2 regions of the Rhizobium sp. LjRoot258 genome follow, and region 1 is predicted to be linked to the other one. Evidence: riboswitches for the same ligand, from Rfam matches in the RefSeq annotation. Region 1 holds a riboswitch; the other holds the start of a gene.
The links. Region 1 has a riboswitch for fluoride ahead of ACSQ9D_RS09635 (DUF190 domain-containing protein). Riboswitches for the same ligand answer to the same signal wherever they lie in the genome.
Positions count from the first base shown of each region.

Region 2: it holds a riboswitch for fluoride, as region 1 does, so the genes downstream of both, crcB (fluoride efflux transporter CrcB) here and ACSQ9D_RS09635 (DUF190 domain-containing protein) in region 1, are expected to answer to the same signal.

Region 1 is NZ_CAXUST020000001.1:1,925,482-1,928,896, reverse strand. Features, by position in the region: gene crcB (fluoride efflux transporter CrcB) at 1-164, opposite strand, end outside; gene ACSQ9D_RS09635 (DUF190 domain-containing protein) at 212-2,044, opposite strand; fluoride riboswitch at 2,160-2,238, opposite strand; fluoride riboswitch at 2,347-2,408, shown strand; gene ACSQ9D_RS09630 (MutS-related protein) at 2,527-3,415, shown strand, end outside.
Region 2 is NZ_CAXUST020000002.1:190,987-194,401, reverse strand. Features, by position in the region: gene ACSQ9D_RS21800 (DUF6522 family protein) at 747-1,022, shown strand; gene crcB (fluoride efflux transporter CrcB) at 1,141-1,560, opposite strand; fluoride riboswitch at 1,544-1,605, opposite strand; gene ACSQ9D_RS21790 (class I SAM-dependent methyltransferase) at 1,772-2,587, opposite strand; gene ACSQ9D_RS21785 (hypothetical protein) at 3,376-3,415, opposite strand, start outside.

The sequences.
Region 1 (3,415 bases):
GCAAAATATTCGGCCAGGACGCCCATCAAGAACGAGCCCGTGACGTTCACGGCCAGCGTCCCATAGGGGAATCCCATGCCGAACAGGTGTGCGGCAAGCTGGTTGGCGCCGTGGCGAACTGCGCCACCAATTCCGGCACCCAGAAAAACAATCACATAAGCCATGGGTCGTGCCTTTCAGGTTCCCGCCACTCAGTCGAGTCTGTGCCGCGTCAGGCGACGGCTTCCTGTTCCAGTGCTTCCTCGGTGCCGGCATCATGTCCGACGACGTCCCAATGCTCGATATGCTTGTAGATGACGACCTTGCCCTTGAGAAGATCGCCCTGCGTCCGGCAAAAAGCTTCGAGCTGGTCGCGGGGCGCGATGAGTTCGACGCACATGGTGAGATCCGGATTGGGGAGCTCGGAGCCCTCGTTCTGGAGCTTGCCGCCATTGCTATATCCGAAATGGGTGTGGTGGGCCGTGGCGTTCATGATGCTGGCGGTCTTCGCCTGCATCACGAGTTCGCGGTACAGTGGTCGCCCGCCGAAGATCCGCCCGCCGCTGCCCGGTGTCTTCTCGCGGGGCTTCATGTAGATGCGAACCATGCCGATTTCTTTCAGGGCAAGCTTGTGGCGTGTCATTGCGATCACCTTTTCTGGGGGGAGGGTGCTGGTCGACGAGGTCTTGATCGAGCGCAGGCGAACGCGGCCGACGAAGTCGCCGATCGCCTGAGCTTTGAGATCACGGAGATGGCGGACGGATACGTCCGGCGGGATGTCGTTCGCCGCGGCCGTCTTCGGGATGCCGAGGCGCTGCGACAGATAGATGCTAGAGTGGCCGCTGCAGAGATAGGCCAGGAAGCAGGCGACGGCGATGTAGACGGTATGTGTCGATCCGAAGAGCTCGATCCCCATCACCATGCAGGCCAGCGGCGTATTGGTCGCTCCTGCAAAGAGCGCGACGAAGCCGAGCCCGGCCAGGAGATCGGCGGGAGCGCCGAGAAGACCCGCGAGCGCATTGCCCAAAGCGGCTCCGATGAAGAACAGCGGCGTCACTTCACCGCCCTTGAACCCGGCGCTGAGGGTCACGATGGTGAAGACCGCCTTCCATAGCCAGCTCCAGTAGTGGATATGCGCCGGATCGAAGAAGCCGGCGATCGTCGCGTCGGCCGGATTAGGCGACCAGACGCCGAGGCCGAGATATTCGCGGGTGCCGAGTACATGGACGAGGCCGACGAGGATCAGCCCCGAGATCGCCGGGCGCATCGGGGCATAAGGGCAGATGGTCTTGAAGACCGACGACATGACATGGGAGGTTTCGGCGAAGCATCGGGCCGCGAGACCGAAGGCCACGCCCGCTGCTCCAACCTTCAGAAGCAGCAGAGCGTCGAGGTGGAAGCCGACGGCGTCTCCAGTCCCTGAAAGGAAGCCGATATGGTAGTGGATATGTTCGATGCCCCAGGCGTGGCAGGTCCAGTCGCCGGCGATCGCCGCCATAAGGCAGGGAATGAGGGCTTCATACTGCATCCGGCCGATCGTCAGGACCTCGAGGGCGAAGATCGCACCCGCGATCGGCGTGCCGAACACCGCTCCGAAGCCGGCGGCGACGCCTGCCATCAGCAGAATGCGGACATCCGCCCGGTCGAGCCGGAAGAGCTTGGCGAAAGCGCCCGCAATGCTGCCGCCGAGCTGGACCGCCGTTCCCTCGCGGCCCGCCGAGCCGCCGACCAGATGGGTCAGCAGCGTCGAGACGAGGATGAAGGGCGCCATGCACAGTGGGACGCCGCCGCCCGGTTCATGGATCTGCTCGACGATGAGATTGTTTCCGCCCTCGGCCGCCCGGCCGAAGCGCTGGTAGGTCATCACTGTTACGAAACCGGCGAGGGGCATCCCGTAGATGAGCCATGGATGGTCGAAACGAATCCCGGTTGCCTGGTCGAGCGCCCAGAGGAAGAAGGCGCACAGAGTTCCGACGGTGGCCGCCATCGGACCGATCACCGCGATCCATTTGGCCATGCTTCGGAGCTGCATGAAACGTGCGTCGACGAATTCTGCGACCGGCATCAGCGGGCCTCCCCGCAAAGGGGTCTGGCGACCATCGAAACGAGATCGGATTTTGTAAGGGAGAACGGTACTAGGTTGAATTCAGGCACGACTCTACTCCTTCGCCGGAACGGCGAGTTGAGTAGGAGTCATCAGCTTCGTCGAGGAAGCGGTTCGGCCACCATGGCCCGGCAGAATCCATTACCGAATCCTCCATATCGATAGGACAGCAATGCTGTCAAGGCAACGCGGCTCTTCGATTTTCATCTCCACTTCCCGTGGCGGCTTCGCTTGAACTTCGTCGCAACAAGCATAACTATGAAGGGACATGCGGTGGTGGAGTTCACCCTAAACAGCCGGTCCGGCCAATGACTCCTGCTCGATGAACAGCAGGAGTCCGTCAAATGGACGATCACAACACATCCCTGGACGGTCGCGCTCGCCCCCAAGAGATTCGCGATCCTGTCGCGCCCAACCAAACACCGTTGTCAAGGACACCCGGCTTGAACCGCAGCGAGCTTGGAACCGCGCCGGGTGCCGTCGTGTCGTCGGAAACTGGCGAGCCAAACGCCCTTTCGATTCCGTTCACTAGCATTCTGTTTTCGGAGACGGATCGTCAGCCCAGCGTCGGTCAATCGCACCAGCCTGAATGCTTTACCGATCTGAACCTCGACCAGATCGTCGCTTCGATCACGATCGGGTACGAGGAGTATGACCTGAAGCCGTTCTTCCATTCCGCGCTGACCGACTGCGACGCGATCGTCTACCGTCAGGAAATCGCGCGCGACGTCGAGGATGCGGAGGTAAGCGCGGTGATCAAAGCCTTCGCCGCCGGCATGCGGGCGGTCCGCGGCAATTTCGAGGAAATCGGCAAGCTGCACTACGACCTCCAGAAGCGGGCGGTGCTGCTCGATGCGATCGACGTCTACTGCGGCTCCTCCGTGGCACTTTCGCGCTCGCTGGAACAGCTTTCGCCGAAGTCGCGCGGCCTTCGGGCCTTCTCAGCGTGGTTGCGGGGCTATGTCGGCAGTTCGAGATTTGTGACGCTGGCAGCTACTGCAAAAGAGCTGCAGGCCCGCCTGGCGGCCGTCCGCTATTGCGTTCTCATAAACGGCAGCAAGGTAACGGTCCGCAACTACAAGGGCGAGGGCGACTACAGCGCCGAAATCGAGGGTGTTTTCGGAAAGTTCAGCCAGGCCGCGCCAAAGGATTACCTGCACGAGCTGCGCGACTGGAGCTGGATGAACCATATCGAGGCGAAGATCCTCGATCTTGTCGCCGCCCTCAACCCGGCGCTCTTCGACCGCCTGCAAGAGTTCTGCACCGCCGAAGACCGCCGATTCGTCGATCCGAGGGTTGCCGCCTTCGACCGGGAAATCCAGTTCTACTTGT
Region 2 (3,415 bases), on a different contig from region 1:
GCCGCTATTTCTTCACGTTTCACTTAGTGGCTGGGTCACTGCCTGGTGCTCCCCGCATTTGCGAGCCCTAGCTGATTAGCTTTGAGCCGGCAGCTCGCGCGAACTTTTCCAGTCTCCGACGGCAAAACCGAGAACCCTAGTCGCGACGCGCCCGACCCGGCGACCTTCGTAGGAAGGGAGAATTAAGGTGCCCGAGCGCCCTGGTCGTTGTTCAAAAAGCTTGGTGACTTCGACGGTGGCAGGTCGACCACTCACCAACGATCTTTGATCTTGCGCAAAGACGAGCGATGGGTCGGTGCTAAGTTGCGAAAAGTCGGGTCCAACCCGTTCCCGAATGGACAAGAGTGCTTGGCCCGCCCGCCAGGAAGGGCGGGCCAGCATCAAGGAGAGGAGCACCGAGCATGTCGTTCAGATTTCTCACCGCATTTCTGAAGTCTTCCGGTGACGGAGGCGTAGTGCTTTTCGAAAATGACGGCGCGCAACGAACCGTTATGATCGATCGGCAGGCCCTATTGACGTTCACGTCTCCGCCTTGTGCAGACGAGAGCCGGCTACAGGACTGCGTCCCTGCGATTTGCGAAATCGCCGCGGCGAAATTGCGGCAGCGCAAGAGTGGTCCGTTCGAACGCATTCGAATATCAGAAGATGACGTGAAGGCCTGGAAGCTCAGGGTACCCAACCTACATTAGACTTACCGCAGTCCCGCATGTGAGACCGCTACGGTACAGGTTTCGATGGAGCATCCTTTGAAGATCGAGACGGATTCAAACGGCGATTTTATTCTGGACGCGGAAGCGATCGCTTCCCGATTTGGAATCTCGCCTGACGCCATGCGGCATCATCTGAAACGTGGAGCGGTCGTCAGCGTTGTCGAAAAGGGCACCGGTTTGGATGACGGCAAATCCCGCCTTTCAGTTCGGTTGGGAAATCGAACGTGGCGGGCCGTTGTTGGCCCAGATTTACGGATTCTCGATGAGGAGCAGCTTTGGGCCTCGAAAAAGCACGTTCGTTCAAGATGCTAACGGACTACATCAACACTAGCGCGACACTACCCGCGTCAGCCGTCAGCCCGCGAGCTTGATTAAGCGGTATTCGGTAATGAATGCCAACAGCGGCAGCTATCGGGCTCTTTTCGGACGTTCAAAGCAACCGACGAACGAGGACCATCGAAAGCGTTAGCGCCACAAGCGATATAACGACACTCGCCAACACATATGATGCCGCCGCCAGATATTGACCGCGTTCCCAAAGAGCCACGGCGTCGAGAGAGAATGTGGAAAATGTAGTGAACCCGCCGATAATTCCTGTCGTCAGAAACAATCTGGTTTCCTGTGCTGAAAAATTGAGTGTCGCGAAAACTGCTACGACAAACCCCATCAAAGCGGACCCGACGACATTAATCGCGAGAGTTCCATAGGGGAAGCTGGGTCCAAGAAGCCGTATCGAAAGCACGCCGACTTCGTAACGAAGCAGGCCACCGAACCCTGAACCGAGAAAAACCAGAAGAAATTCCACGTACGCCTCCTGCTCGCCCCAAGGGGCGTCGATAGCAGGCGTCATCAGCGAAAGCGCGGTTATAGGGGAGACACCATTCCCATCCGGATCATATGCCACCAGTTTTCTTCGAGATCAATATGTCTGCAATTGGTGGCGCAAGGCGGCCCGAGGCTTTCGTCGGCTTTCGGCTGGCCCAAAGCTGCCGTTATGCCCTGCCGCCCCATGTTGGCCCATTGTCGGGACCGCGAACTTAGTGGCTGATTGCCGAGAATGCTCACTCCGCTCTTACGGTCCACGCACCCACTTCAGCCCGACCGATCAACGTACCACCCTTGCCGATCTCGACCATGATGCGGTCCACGAGATCGGCATGACCAATTTCGTCTTTCGTGGCCACCCCGAACTGTTCCATCGACGGCATAAGCGTTGCCACTAGATCGGTCACCAGGTGAACAACGTCGATGGCCGGAGGTCCCGAGGCAATGACAGACTCGAGCCTCAGGGAAGGAGTGGGAAGGCCTGCGGCCTCGAAGAGGGGTGCTAGTCCAGTGCCGAGCCTTGTTCTTGCTCCGGCCGCCTCGATCGTGCGGCTGATCCAGTTGCATACGAGTTCATAGGTCGGCACCAACGGAGAGGATCGCGCGCCGCCCCAGTCCAACTCGTGGAAGACGACGATGCCGCCGGGCTTCACATGCAGCGCGATCTTTTCCAGCGCCGTGTGCGGGTCGGGGATGAATTGCAGAACGTAGCGGCCAACCACGGCATCAAACGGCGCTTCGAAAGCCATCGCAGCGGGATCGCCTTGCCGGAATTCGATCTGTTTCAGGCCCGCCGACTTCGTTCGGGCTTCAGCAGTTTTAACGGCAACTGGGGATACATCGGTACCGAGCACCTCACCGCCGGGGCCGACAATGTCGGCAACGAGGACGGCGACGTCACCCGCACCGCTGCCGACATCAAGTACGCGCATCCCAGCCTTGAGGCCTGCGGCTTCGAAAAACCGACGCGTTATGGGATCGATCAGTCTTGCCTGCGTCGTCAACCGTCGCATCTCGGCATCTGTATGTCCCAGAGCATAGTCTTGCGCCATTCTCCTTCCCTCCAAATGCGTCGAAACGTTTTTCAGTGAAATCAAGATAAGGTTCAGGTCGCCTGCTAAGCGGGCCACCGGGGTCACCGAAGGCATGTCGGCACGAAATCAGACGTTTCACAATAGTCGATTGGCTTACGTTTTCGGTTGGATGCCGTCTGACATGAATGATTGACGTTGGTCCGCGCGAGGATGGGCGTATGCCACCAGCGGGAGAGATCACTGAGAAGATCGATGAAGATCCCCGATCAAAAAGGCGTCCGATCGACTTCATAGACTGGCCAGCCTGCCATCGGTCCCAGATCTCCGATCGCTGCGCGGCAGAAAAATACATGCGACGTCGACGCTTCATGTCCACACTCCTCTTTGACAAAAGAATAGTGTGTTGCATTCATCCCGTGAGCCCACCACCCAAAGCGGACTTTCGAATGTTGACGGCGAGATGCCGCATCACGTATTCGCGTTGGCGAATTGATCCTCCTCAGCACCCTTCGAAGCCAAGGAGTGGGATGTATGAGCAATGAACCCGGCCATCTTCCGACATCCGCTCGAAGAACCACAAATGGAGATGGCCTTTAGCTAGCTACTACCTTCGCACTTCAATAGCAGGCGCACTGCCTGCAATGGTCCAAGAAGGGACGCGAGGAAAAGCCGCACGCATGGGTCTTCCTGATCGAGCGACGGCCGAGCTTCAGTTGTGTAGGAGCCGTCCGTCGGAAGCGAAATCTTGTCAAGGCCCGTCCACACCTTGAAGCGGCACCGAGGGCCCCCTCGGCCAAGGATGCAGATTATTTCGCGTCCTGCCCGCTTTGATTGGCTTCCATCAGT